DNA from 4 places in the Cetobacterium sp. 2G large genome. Region 1 is predicted to be linked to each of the others. Evidence: riboswitches for the same ligand, from Rfam matches in the RefSeq annotation. Region 1 holds a riboswitch; each other region holds the start of a gene.
What was found. Region 1 has a riboswitch for cobalamin ahead of H5J23_RS09280 (TonB-dependent receptor). Riboswitches for the same ligand answer to the same signal wherever they lie in the genome.
Positions count from the first base shown of each region.

Region 2: it holds a riboswitch for cobalamin, as region 1 does, so the genes downstream of both, H5J23_RS00675 (hypothetical protein) here and H5J23_RS09280 (TonB-dependent receptor) in region 1, are expected to answer to the same signal.
Region 3: it holds a riboswitch for cobalamin, as region 1 does, so the genes downstream of both, H5J23_RS13565 (cobyric acid synthase) here and H5J23_RS09280 (TonB-dependent receptor) in region 1, are expected to answer to the same signal.
Region 4: it holds a riboswitch for cobalamin, as region 1 does, so the genes downstream of both, H5J23_RS02435 (sirohydrochlorin cobaltochelatase) here and H5J23_RS09280 (TonB-dependent receptor) in region 1, are expected to answer to the same signal.

Region 1 covers NZ_JACHTH010000005.1:1,359,432-1,362,649, reverse strand. Annotated here, with positions in the region: gene putP (sodium/proline symporter PutP) at 1-876, shown strand, start outside; gene H5J23_RS09285 (methylated-DNA--[protein]-cysteine S-methyltransferase) at 891-1,367, opposite strand; cobalamin riboswitch at 1,488-1,657, shown strand; gene H5J23_RS09280 (TonB-dependent receptor) at 1,683-3,218, shown strand, end outside.
Region 2 covers NZ_JACHTH010000002.1:58,228-61,445, reverse strand. Annotated here, with positions in the region: gene glpQ (glycerophosphodiester phosphodiesterase) at 1-257, shown strand, start outside; gene H5J23_RS00685 (MgtC/SapB family protein) at 278-796, shown strand; gene H5J23_RS00680 (HAD-IIA family hydrolase) at 793-1,569, shown strand; cobalamin riboswitch at 1,633-1,805, shown strand; gene H5J23_RS00675 (hypothetical protein) at 1,899-2,303, shown strand; gene H5J23_RS00670 (FAD-dependent oxidoreductase) at 2,480-3,218, shown strand, end outside.
Region 3 covers NZ_JACHTH010000007.1:629,288-632,505, reverse strand. Annotated here, with positions in the region: gene cbiB (adenosylcobinamide-phosphate synthase CbiB) at 1-285, opposite strand, end outside; gene H5J23_RS13565 (cobyric acid synthase) at 285-1,769, opposite strand; cobalamin riboswitch at 1,896-2,073, opposite strand; gene H5J23_RS13560 (hypothetical protein) at 2,277-3,218, shown strand, end outside.
Region 4 covers NZ_JACHTH010000003.1:259,019-262,236, forward strand. Annotated here, with positions in the region: gene H5J23_RS02430 (ABC transporter substrate-binding protein) at 1-579, opposite strand, end outside; gene H5J23_RS02435 (sirohydrochlorin cobaltochelatase) at 624-1,466, opposite strand; cobalamin riboswitch at 1,591-1,768, opposite strand; gene H5J23_RS02440 (ABC transporter ATP-binding protein) at 1,929-3,218, shown strand, end outside.

The DNA.
Region 1 (3,218 bases):
TTTCAAGGAGGGCTAATGTTTTTAGCTATAATAGCGGTTCCGTTAGCAGCATATTATAAAATTGGAGATATTGAGACAGTTAGACAAGGAATTGAGTTGAAAGGAATTTCATTTAATATATTTAAACAAAATGGAGAGAATATAGGAATATTAGGAATATTGTCTTCTTTAGCTTGGGGACTAGGATATTTTGGACAACCTCATATTTTAGTTAGATTTATGAGTATAAGTGATGTAAAAGAATTAAAAAAATCTAGAAGAATAGCTATGATATGGGTAATTATCTCTTTAATTGGAGCAATAGCAATTGGACTTTTAGGAATACCACTTTTTAAAAATGTTGCAGAGTTAGGAGGAGATGCAGAAAAAATATTTATCTATATGATAAAAGAGTTGTTTAATCCTTGGGTAGCAGGAATTTTATTAGCTGCAATATTATCAGCAATAATGTCAACGATAGATTCACAATTGTTAGTTTCATCAACTACTTTAACAGAAGACTTTTATAAATATATGAAAAAAGATGTTTCTGACAAAGAGATAATGTGGGTTGGAAGACTATGTGTTGTTGTAATAGCTTTATTAGCATTACTATTTGCATTAAATCAAAATGCTAAAGTACTATCATTGGTAGCTTATGCTTGGGGAGGTTTTGGGACAATATTTGGACCAGCAATAATATCGGTACTTTATTTTAAAAATGTAAATAGCAAAAGTGTTTTATCAGGGATTTTAGTAGGAATGTTTGTATTTTTAATGTGGAAAGTTTTAGGATTAGATAGTTATATGTATGAGTTATTACCAGGATTTTTTACTAATCTAATAACAGTTTACATAGTAGAGAAAGTAGTTTTTAAAAATGTAGTTGAAGCCTAAAAAAAGGTGCGAAATTATTTTGCACCTTTTTCTAAATTAAGTAAATGGGATTTTATAGATAATCCATAGGCATATCCAGTTAGTTTACCATTGGAACCAATTACTCTATGACAAGGAATAACTATGGGGATGGGATTTTTATTGTTTGCTAATCCAACGGCTCTACATGCCTTAGGATTGCCAATAGCAATTGCAATATCTTTATAAGTTTTAACTTCTCCATAAGGAATATTAAGCAATGCTTTCCAAACAGATTTTTGAAACTCTGTTCCAATAGGATTTATTTTAAATGTAAATTTTTTTCTCTTGCCTTTTAGAAATTCATCAATCTCTTTAAAGGATTCTTCTAAAAGTTTTGTAAGCTTAAAAGTTCTATTTGAAGTAGGTTTGTTAAGTTCAATTTTAATAATTTCATTATTTAATTCTTCAATTTTAAGTAAACCAAATGGAGTGTCAAAAATATAAAAATAACCTGGGATAATATTTTTCATAAACTCTCCTTAAAAAATTTTTTATCTAAATTGTACTTAAAAAATATAAATAAATCAAGGTTAATTTAAAATATATTTTGTTCACTTATTGTTTAAAACTTTTAAAAATGAAGTGATTATAGTATAATAAGACGTTATGGTTTTTATAAATTAAAAGGGAATTAAGTGAAAAGCTTAAACGGTCACGCCACTGTAAAATGGACAAAAATAGATAAACCACTGGGAAACTGGGAAGGGCTATTGGAGGATGAAGTTGAGTCAGGATACCTGCCATAAAAATAAACTGCGAGTGACAGAATGGGAGGATTAAATTAAATGAAAAAAAGATTTTATATTGCAGGACTGATTCTTGCATCTAGTTTATCAATGGGACAAGACAAGGTTGTGAAATTAGAAGAAAGTGTTATAACGAGTGAAAATACAGAGACAACAATAGCAGATATACCTAAAAATATAACTGTATTAACAGGAGAAGAGATAACGCAAAGGGGAGCGAAAACAGTAGCAGAAGCTTTAAAATTAGTATCAAGTGTTATTGTAAAAGAGATGGGTGGAGCAGATGCCGCTTTTGATATAAGAGGTCAAGGGCCTACAGCAAAGTCAAATGTTATAGTATTAGTTGATGGAGCGCCAATTAATTCGATTGATTTATCAGGATATCAAACAAGCAATATTCCAGTAGATAATATAGAGAGAATTGAAGTAATACCTTCTGGAGGCTCAGTTTTATACGGAGATGGAGCAGTTGGAGGAACAATAAATATAGTGACAAAAGCACCTGAAAATAAAAAAAATTATGGAAGCTTAAATAGTGAAATAGGATCTTATGGATTAAAAAAACAGCAAATTACATATGGAACTAAAATAGGAGAAAAGCTTTTAGTTGAAGTAGATTATTTGAAAAAAGAAAAAGATGGATATAGGGATTATTCTAAAGATGATTTACAAAGTTTTGGATTTAGAAGTAGATATAAACTTAATGATGGAGAGTTAAAATTTAAATATAATTATTCTAAAAATGATTTTAAAGCTCCGGGAGCATTGACTAAAGATGAAGTTAATGAAGACAGAACACAATCTAATCCAAATGCTTGGAGAATTGATGGAAAAACAGAGAAAAATAATTTTGTAGGAGATTACTTATATAATATAAATTCTGATTTAGAATTTAAACTATTAGGAAGATATGCTCATGAAAACTACTCTTCAAATGGAAGTAATTACAAGACAGAAGTTAAATATTTAAAGCCACAACTTAAATATTCATATTTAGATGAGAATTATGTTGTATTTGGTGGAGACATTTATCAGGGAGAGACAAGAGATTTTGCTTATGGAAATGGAAAATCTGAAAAAAACTCTTTAGGTGGATTTATAATAAATAGTTCTACAATAGAGAAGTTTAGATTTACTCAAGGATACAGAAGACAAAATATTGAATACAAGGGAGATAGATTTGTAACAAGAAAGTTTAAAGAAGATGCAATAGAACTGACAGGAAGCTATTTATATTCTGATTCGGGATCTACATATGTAAGTTATACCAAAGGATTTAGAGCACCTAATACAGATGAAATAAATGCTTGGGCAGGAGAATTTAATCCTCAAAAAACAGAAACTTATGAAATTGGAGTAAAGGATTTTGTAGGGAATACATATATCTCAACATCAGTATTCTATATAGAAACAGAAAATGAAATTTTCTATGGAGTAAATAAAAACGATGAATTTAATAAAAATAGAAATTTAGATGGAACAAGTAAGAGAAAAGGAATAGAGTTTTCTTTAGAACACTATTTTGATAAATTGACAATATCGGAATCAATAACTTATATGAAAACAGAGTTTAAA
Region 2 (3,218 bases), on a different contig from region 1:
TAGGTCCAGCATGGTATATGCTAATAGATGGAGATAATTCTAAAAAAGGAGATATAAAAGTAACTCCATTAGTAGAATATATTGGAAAAAATGGATTGGAATTACATCCGTACACAATTAGAAAAGATGCTTTACCAAACTATGTAGACAATATAGATGAGATGTTTGAAATCATATTTAACCAAACTAATTCTACAGGGGTATTTACAGATTTTCCAGATTTAGGAGTTCAGTTTATAGCAAATCAAAATAAATAAATATAAAATGAGGGATAATTATGACTGGGATAGGATTGACAGAGATATTATTTAGATTGACAGTTTCTTCAATATTTGGAGGTTGTATAGGATTAGAAAGAGAGTTAAAAAATAAATCAGCAGGATTTGTAACCTTAATATTGGTATGTTTAGGAGCTACAACGATTGCCCTTTTACAAGAGGAGCTGTTAATAAGGCAAATAAATTTAATATCCTCCCAACCTAACCTCATAGAAAGTTATAAATTAGATATTACAAGACTATCAGCTCAAGTTGTAACAGGAGTGGGATTTATAGGGGGAGGAGCAATAGTTTATTCAAATGATAAGGTTTCAGGAATAACAACAGCAGCTACTTTATGGATAACAGCAGCAATTGGATTAGCAATTGGATATGGATTTGTATTTTTATCTATAGCAGCTTTTTTAATTGTTGTTATAACTTTAATAGTAATGAAAATACTAGAAAGAAAAGTTATAACCATGGTAAGAAATAAAAAAGCAACTAAAAGTAATTTAACAAAAGAGGAGCAAAAATGAAAGATTATAAAGGATACTTATTTGATATAGACGGAACAATAGTTTTAGGGGATGTTCTAATACCAGGAGCTAAAGAAAAAATTGAGGAATTACGAAAATGTGGAAAGAAAATAGGGTTTTATACGAATAATTCCTCTAAAAATCCAAAGAGCTATATCGAAAAATTTACAAAACTGGGAATAGAAGCTGAATTGAAAGAGATAATAACTGCTGGAGGAGTATTAGCAGATTATTTAAAAAATAGTTGTAAAGATAAAAAAATATTTATGGTGGGGACAAAGGATTATAAAAATTATTGTAAAGATTTAGAGATTCAAATATTTGATGAAAATGATGAGTTTGATTTTTCTGAAATTGATATAGTTGTGGTAACACTTGATTCTGAATTAAACTATAAAAAGTTAGAGATTGCTTGTAAACTTCTACATAGAAATGTAGAATATTTAGCAGCAAATGAAGATTTAGTTTATCCTGTGGAGGATGGAGTATTTTTACCAGACTGTAGAGCTATTTGCAATATAATTGAGTTATGTACAAAAAAAATTCCTAAATATTTTGGAAAGCCTAAAAAAGCTATGCTTGATTATGCACTAAGAAATTTAAATTTACTAAAAGATGAAGTAGTAATAGTAGGGGATAGATTATATACTGATATCGCTTCAGGATATATTAATGACTGTGACACAATATTAGTTTTAACAGGAGAAGCTAAAAGGGATAGTAAAAGTGTTTATAATCCAACTTATATATTAGATAGTATAGCTGATATATAAGAAGCTATTTTTAATTTTAAGAATTGACAAATAATTTAAAATGAGATATAAAATTATTATAAAACTAAATAAAAGTTTTTGGGTGCTTAGGCATAACAAGGAAGTAGGTGTAAATCCTACACAGCCTCCGCTACTGTAATGAGGATGAAACTATAAAACCACTGGAATAAAATCTGGGAAGGATAGGAGTAAAGTGATTCTAAGTCAGGAGACTTACCTAAAAACTACACAAAATTGTTAGGAGTGGACAAGTGTGTAAAAAAATCTAAAGGATTATATATCCAGTAGATTTTTTTGTCTTCTTCTCTACGTTCAAGGGAGTGAGAAAGATGAGTAAAGATTTAAAATGGGATTATAATAAGTTTAGAGAATTTGATAAGTTTATACATACTTTTAAAACTTATCAAGATTTGTCAAAGTTTTTAGAAGAAAATTTATCAGCTATGAGTGGGAAGCAGGAGTTTTTATATCATATTGTAAAGATGACACCTCAAGAACAGCTATTGTTATTTTATTTAAAAAAGTATAAAGGAATAAAAAATTTAGAAACTTTTTATAAAGAATATATAAAGTTTTGCCAAGAATATTATTACTCTTTAAACAAGGATTTATTTGAAGTAGACCCATGGAAAAGGCAAGCTGTATATCATATAAATAGAAAAAATAGATTTTTAGATAGCTTAAAAAAAGTTAAAAATAGTTTAAATATATCATATAATAAAAGTTTAAATTAATTTGTAAAATATAAATAAAATTTTTATTGTTAGACGCTAGAACTTTAAATTTTAGCGTCTTTTATTTTTTAAATTTTGAAAATTTATAGTAGTTACTTTTTTGTAACTAATTTACAGAAAATAAATAATATTGTATTCTGAGCATATGAAATAAGAATATGAAAAGGAGTACTATTATGAAAATATGTAATATTTTAAATGCTAAATCTTATGATGCTATTATAATTGGGTTTGGAAAAGGTGGAAAAACTCTTGCGGGATTTTTAGGAAAAATAGGGAAAAAAGTTGCTTTAATTGAAAAAGATAAAAATATGTATGGTGGAACTTGTATAAACGTAGGATGCATTCCTACAAAAATTCTTGTTGAAGAATCTCAAAAAATTGAAAAGAATTTTAAAAAAGCTATTGAAAGAAAAAACACACTAATTTCCGATTTAAGAGGGGCTAATTATAATAAGTTAGATTCTTTTAAAAATGTAGATATTTATACAGGAATAGGTTCTTTTGAAACTGAGTATTTGATAAGTGTTACAAATGGAGAAGATAAAACTATATTAAAAGGTGAGCAAATATTTATAAATACAGGAGCAAAGACGATTATTCCTAAAATAGAGGGATTAGAAAAAACTAGGAATATCTACACGAGTACATCTATTATGGAGTTAGATATATTACCTTCTAAATTAGCAATTATTGGTGGTGGATATATAGGACTAGAATTTGCATCAATTTTTAATAACTTTGGTTCACAAGTAACTGTTTTTGAAGGTGGAGATAATATTCTTTTAAGAGAAGAGCCCGAGATTAGGGAAGAAGTTAAAAAAGATTTTCAAAATAGAGGAATTGAGATATTAACAAAAAGTAATATTATAAAAGTAGATAACTTTTTCAAAAATAAAGTGGAAGTTTTATTTA
Region 3 (3,218 bases), on a different contig from region 1:
AATCCCTTCAGCACCTAAACTTTTCGTTGCCAAAGTTGTGTATAGAAAGAAAATTTCTAAAAATTCAGATGTCCTAGCTATGTAATATGACAATACTACTGTTGAAAGTATTACTGTAAAAGCTAATACTCCTCCCCATACTTTTTTATTTTTTAATGAATAGATTTTATTTTCAATAAAAGTTATATATTTTCCTATAAATCTAACTGGATGTGGAAACCAATATGGATCCCCTAAAATTAAATCTAACAAATAAGCTATCCATATTTTTAAAATGATGCTCATTAGTTCTCCTCCAAAATCTTATAAATAGCTTTCATGTCCACATTTTCTCTGAATATTTTTTCTAACTTATCCAACTCTTGAAGTCTATATTCATCAAATGTCATTGTGCTATTTTTCTTTTCCAGTCCTTTCTTCTCTCTTATATTATTTAAAATAAAATCAGTAAACTCTCTATTATCAAAAATTCCATGTAAGTATGTTCCGAAAATATTGTCCTTTACTGTGGCTACTAATCTATTATCTAAAGTTATAGATTTTTCTTTCCCCTCTGTTACTCCTTGGTGAATCTCATAACCTTTAACTTGAATATCTCCTAATCCTTTTAATAACCCAGTTTCTCCTTTTAATAATCCTGTATACTGTGTTGTTACCTTCTCTTTTTCCATTGTAGTTTCTATGTCTAAAAGTCCTAGTCCTGGAAGTTCTTTTATATCTCCCTCTATTCCATAAGGATCTAACACTTTTTCCCCTAAAATTTGAAATCCTCCACATATGCCAATAATAGGAGTTCCTTTTCTAGACATTTTTATAATCTCTTGTGCGATTCCTTTCTCTTTTATATCTTTTAAATCATCTATTGTATTTTTAGATCCAGGTATAATTATCAGGTCTTCATTTCCTAATTCATGAAATGATGTTACATAATTAACATTTACATCCTTATTTGCTAGTAAAGCATCAATGTCTGTAAAATTTGATATATGCTTTAATTTTATAACCGAAACTGTTATATCTGCAGTTTTTGATTTAATCTTATTAAATTTTTCTGTTACCCCATCCTCATCCTCTATGTCTAGTTCAAAGTATGGCATAACTCCTAAAATTGGAACTCCTGTCAGTTCCTCTATTTTTTCTAATCCTGGTTTTAATATATCAACATTTCCTCTAAACTTATTTATAATTACACCTTTTACTCTAGCTCTCTCTTCTGGTTCCATAAGAGATATTGTTCCATAAATTGATGCAAAAACTCCACCTCTATCAATATCTGCAACTAAAATAACAGGAGCATCAACCATTTCAGCTAATCCCATGTTTACTATATCGTCTTGCTTTATATTTAATTCTACAGGGCTTCCTGCTCCCTCTATAACACATATTTGATTTTCATCTTTAATCGTATTATAAGCTTGAATTATATCTTTTTTTAACTTTGATTTATAATCTCCGTATTCAAGTCCTCCCATATTTCCGATAGATTTTCCATTGACAATCACTTGAATCCTTCTATCCCCTGTGGGTTTTAATAAAATAGGATTCATTGTATAGTGAGCTTCTATCTCACATGCCATCGCCTGAAGAGCTTGTGCTCGCCCCATCTCATGTCCATCTTTTGTTATATAAGAGTTCAGTGCCATATTTTGAGATTTAAAAGGTGAAACTGTGTATCCATCTTTAAAAAATGCTCTACATAAGCCTGTAACTGTTATACTCTTCCCTGCTCCTGAAGACGTCCCAACAACCATTATGTTCTTATGTTTCATAATATCATTTCTCCTAAATTTGTGAAGTTTAGCGGAAATATAAAAAATGCGAAAATGAATAGAATATTGCTAATTAGAATTGAAATTGACAGTTCTAAATACAAATCTGTTCACCGCAGATTTTATATTTTCTTTTATATTCATGGCAGATATCCTGACTCAGATTCATCCTACTCTTAGGCCTTCCCATAAAAACTACAGTGGCTAGTCTAATTTCGTCCTCCTTACAGTGGCGGGACCGTGTGAGATTTTCACTCAACTTTCCTTTTAATCAAATTATTGAACCATAAATAATATACATATTTATCATAATTATACATAATGATTATGCACAAGTCAACCTTTTTTAAAAGTTTATGTTTAAAAATTAAACTACAAATGTTTGCTATTTTATAGAAATTAATTTTAAAAATAATTTTAATAAAACTACAATAATAAAAAAGAAAATTAAATTTTATTCGTAGATTAAATGTGACATATTAAATTTTTATAAGGGAGTGATTAAATATGAACGATGTTAAAACAAATAAACAACCTCTTATTGTAGAGGACAAAATTATTAATGTTCCTCCTATGTTTGCAGAGATTTTTGCATTAAATCCTAAAAATCTTAAAAAATGGTTAGTTGGAGCAAAAAATTCAAATAAATCTTATGAAGATCTTAAAGTAAAAGATATTTTAAATACAAAAGTTAATGCTGCTGTTAATGATGAGGCATTTCTTTTAGATGTAACGTTTGGAAATACAACTCATAAATTATATTTAAAAAAACCTCAAGCAAATAAAGGATTGGATTTTATATTAACAGAAGGTGATAAATTTAAAATTGAAACAAATTTACACCTTACTGAGATAAATGATAAAAAATGTAACATACATCTTGAAACAACTTTATTAGAAAGTAAACATAGTTTTCATCCTATAACATCTTTTGAATTAAAATACTTTTTCAGAAAAAGTTTATCAAACTTCATAGAAGAGTGTGAAAAAAGTTATAGTACTTTTGAAAGCGAAGAAAAAACTATTGAAGCTGAAGTTTTAAATTTCTACCAAAGCAATATATCTGCTTTTAACTCTTTAATTGAACCACTAAAAAATGATTTAGGAGAAGATTCTTATTTAGATATTCAAAAAAAATTAAAAACTTTAGGTATGGATACATCTGATAAAGTTAGTAAAATATTCACAAATTTAGTTGGTGTTATTCCCACAGAAGATTTATCATTAATCAATGATAAAGTTATTCAATTTATTAAAGAACATATATTTATTTTAAAAGGTATTACTAAAAAAAATAATGCTGAAAATTTAAAAGATATCAATACAGTTACTAAGTTACAACTAGATAACATTAACTTTATTGTACCTCAAATATTAAAAGATATAGATTCTAATAAAATTGTTGAAATTGAAAATCAATTAAATGATCTTTTGACAACTATTGTCAAA
Region 4 (3,218 bases), on a different contig from region 1:
AGCTATTTCAATCATAGTATTTCCAATTCCACTTCCTCCAACTACAAATGGTGCTGATTCTTGGCTATCATATGCAAAAACCTTGATACTTTTTTTGTTTTTATTATTTTCTGTAACTTTAATAATATCTTTTTTCATATTTTCAACAACATTTTTAGCATTATCTTTTAAATCAAAAATATCTCCAAACATCAATATATCGTCATATATATCCTCAATTTTAGATGTATCTTGAGATTTTGTAAACACAACTTTTACACCATTTTCTTTTAGTTCCTCTACTGTTCCTAAATTTTTAGGAGTTGCTATAGATTTCCATCCTGTTAAAAGGTTAGGATTTAAAGCATAAAATTGCTCTTTAGTTGGAGCTCCTTTTGATAAAACTGGTATCTTATCATATTTCTCCTTTAATTCTGGAAGTATTTCATCATCTAAATAGGCTGTTCCTAAAATCTGATTTTCTGCTCCTATAGCTAATAAAATTTCTGTTGTAAACTGTGATGTTGAAACTGCCCTTACATTCTCTTTAGAAAAACTTAAAGTAGTTATCAGTAAAAATAGTAACAATATTTTCTTCATAATTTCTCCTTTTAATAAAAAGCGGAAGAGTTAAACTCTTCCAATTAATGAGAAGCTTTTCTTCCTTTAGCATACTCAGCTTTTTTTACTAGTATATCCTCTGGTTGAGAATTCTCTAATTTTTTAGCTCTCTCTATAAAAATATTTTGAATAGATTCAATTTCACCTAAACCTCTTAAATTTACCTCTACTTCAAATCCATTCTCTTCCAATGATTCTTTCCAATCTTCAGCTATATCATTTTTAGCATGATCTCCAGCTACAAACATAAGAGGCATTAACGTAACTTTTCTTTTATTATCTCTTTTTAACTCTCTTACTACATTATCTAGCCCTGGATATCCTTCTACCGTTCCTATGTATATCGGTTTTTCTAAGTCTTTTGTAACATAAGCTAACATTGGATAAGCTGACAATGCAGGATGCTCTGTGCCATGCCCTATCATCACAACTCCTTCATCCTCTTTTAAAACTCCAACTTCTTTTTCTATTACTTCAATTAACTTAAAATAATCATCTACTTCTGTTAATAATGGAGTTCCAACTCTTATATCTTCAAATTTATCAGAAAACATATCCACTTCTCTTTTTAAAGCTTCCATTTCAGTTCCATTTATTATATATGTTGGTTGAATAATTACATGTTGATATCCTTGCTCTACTAGTTTTTCTAAAATTTGAGTGGTATTTAAATTTTCAATACCTCTTTTTGAAAGTATTCTATTTATAATTCTTGATGTATAAACCTGAAAAAAATCTAATTTATCAAACTCATTTTTTAATTTTTTATTTATTATATCTATTGTTTTTTCTCTTGTGTCTTCATGTGTCGTTCCAAAATGTGCTGCTACAATCGCGCCCTTTTCCATAGTTTTGTAAAAGTTCATCATTAATCTCCCTGTATTATTTTTCTTTATTTTTATTTTAAATTAAAATTTCTCACCAATAAAAAAAACCTCCCTTTTGAAAATACTAAAAGAGAAGTGTAAAAACCTTTACCTTCTCTGTCCTCGCAGAATTCTAAATAATGGCAGGTCTCCTGACTTAGATTCATCCTACTCACAGCCCTTCCCAAGGTTTATATCCTCAGTGGTATTACTGTTTTCATCCTCTATACAGTGGCGGGACCGTTTGAGATTTTCACTCAATTCCCTTTTAATCAAGTTGAACCATTACATTTTTATCTAATTAATATTAACACTTTATCGTACAAATTTCAATCAAATTATCTAAAATTTATAACATTATCATCTATTATTTATATTATTTATATCATGAAGTATTGACTTTTAGGTATAAAAAAAGTTACTATTAATTTAGAAATAAATGTATTTTAAGGAGAACTTTTTATGAAAAAAACATCTTTTGGAACTCTTATTTACTATTTAAAAAAGGAAAATAAGCTTCTTCTTCTATTTTTAGGTGTGAGATTAGCTATGACTGCTATTGATGTTTACTCACCACTTTTAATTAAAAATTTAATAGATGATGCTCTTCCATCTAAAAATATTGATTTATTGTTAAAATTTTCTATTATACTAATTATTCTTTATATTTTGCGTCTATTTTTTGCCGTTAATTCTCAAGCAAACGGAAAATTAATGGGAAGTAAAATAAAACAAAGTATGAGAAATGATCTATTAAAAAAACTTTTAAATCAACCTAGTGAGTTTTTTAAAAAAAATCAAAGTGGTGATTTAATTTCTAGAGTTATTAATGACTTAGATAGTGTTTCCACTCTTTGTCATAGAGGATTAGAGGATTTTATATTTTCAGTTATAACTATTATTGCTTCTATCTTTATAATGATAGATTTTGATTTAAAACTTTCACTAATTACTTTATTTCCTTTACCACTAACATTAATCTTTGTTTATAAGGAAAATAAAAAAATGAAAGCTGGTCATAGAAGTGTTCGAAAAAATTCAGGTTTATTATCTGCTAATCTTCATGATATTTTGAGAACTATCTCCTTTTTAAAAGATAACTATTTAGAAGGTTATGCTCAAAAAAGATTTCTTGAAAAAAATGATACTCTTTTAGAAAGTGAAAAGAAGAATATGATTCCATCTAGCTTAATTGTTTCAGGAGTAACTTTTTACTCTAATATAACTCAACTTATAATTATTCTTGCTGGAGGTTATTTATACATAAAAGATGGAGTTACAATGGGAATTATCTTATCTTTTTTGCTTTTAGTTGATCGTTTTAGACTTAGAATTATGAGAATGGTTGGACTTGTTGATATCTATCAAAAAGGAATATCTGGAGTTAATAGATTTACTGAAATTATAAATCTTAACAATAGAATGGATGGAGATATACCACTAATAGAACCTATCACTTCAATTGAATTTAAAAATATAGGCTTTTCTTATGATGAGAAATCTATTTTACAAAACTTTAATTTAAAAATAGAAAAAGGAGAAAAAATAGCTCTAGTTGGTGAAAGTGGAATTGGTAAAAGTACTACTGCTTCTCTTTTAAAAAGAGCTTTACTTCCTACAAATGGGGAAATTTTAATTAATAATATTCCATTAAATAAAATAACTTTTAAAACATATTTAGAACGACTTGGAATCGTAGATCAAAGTGATTATATTATAAATGGAAGTTTAATTGATAATATCACTCTTGTA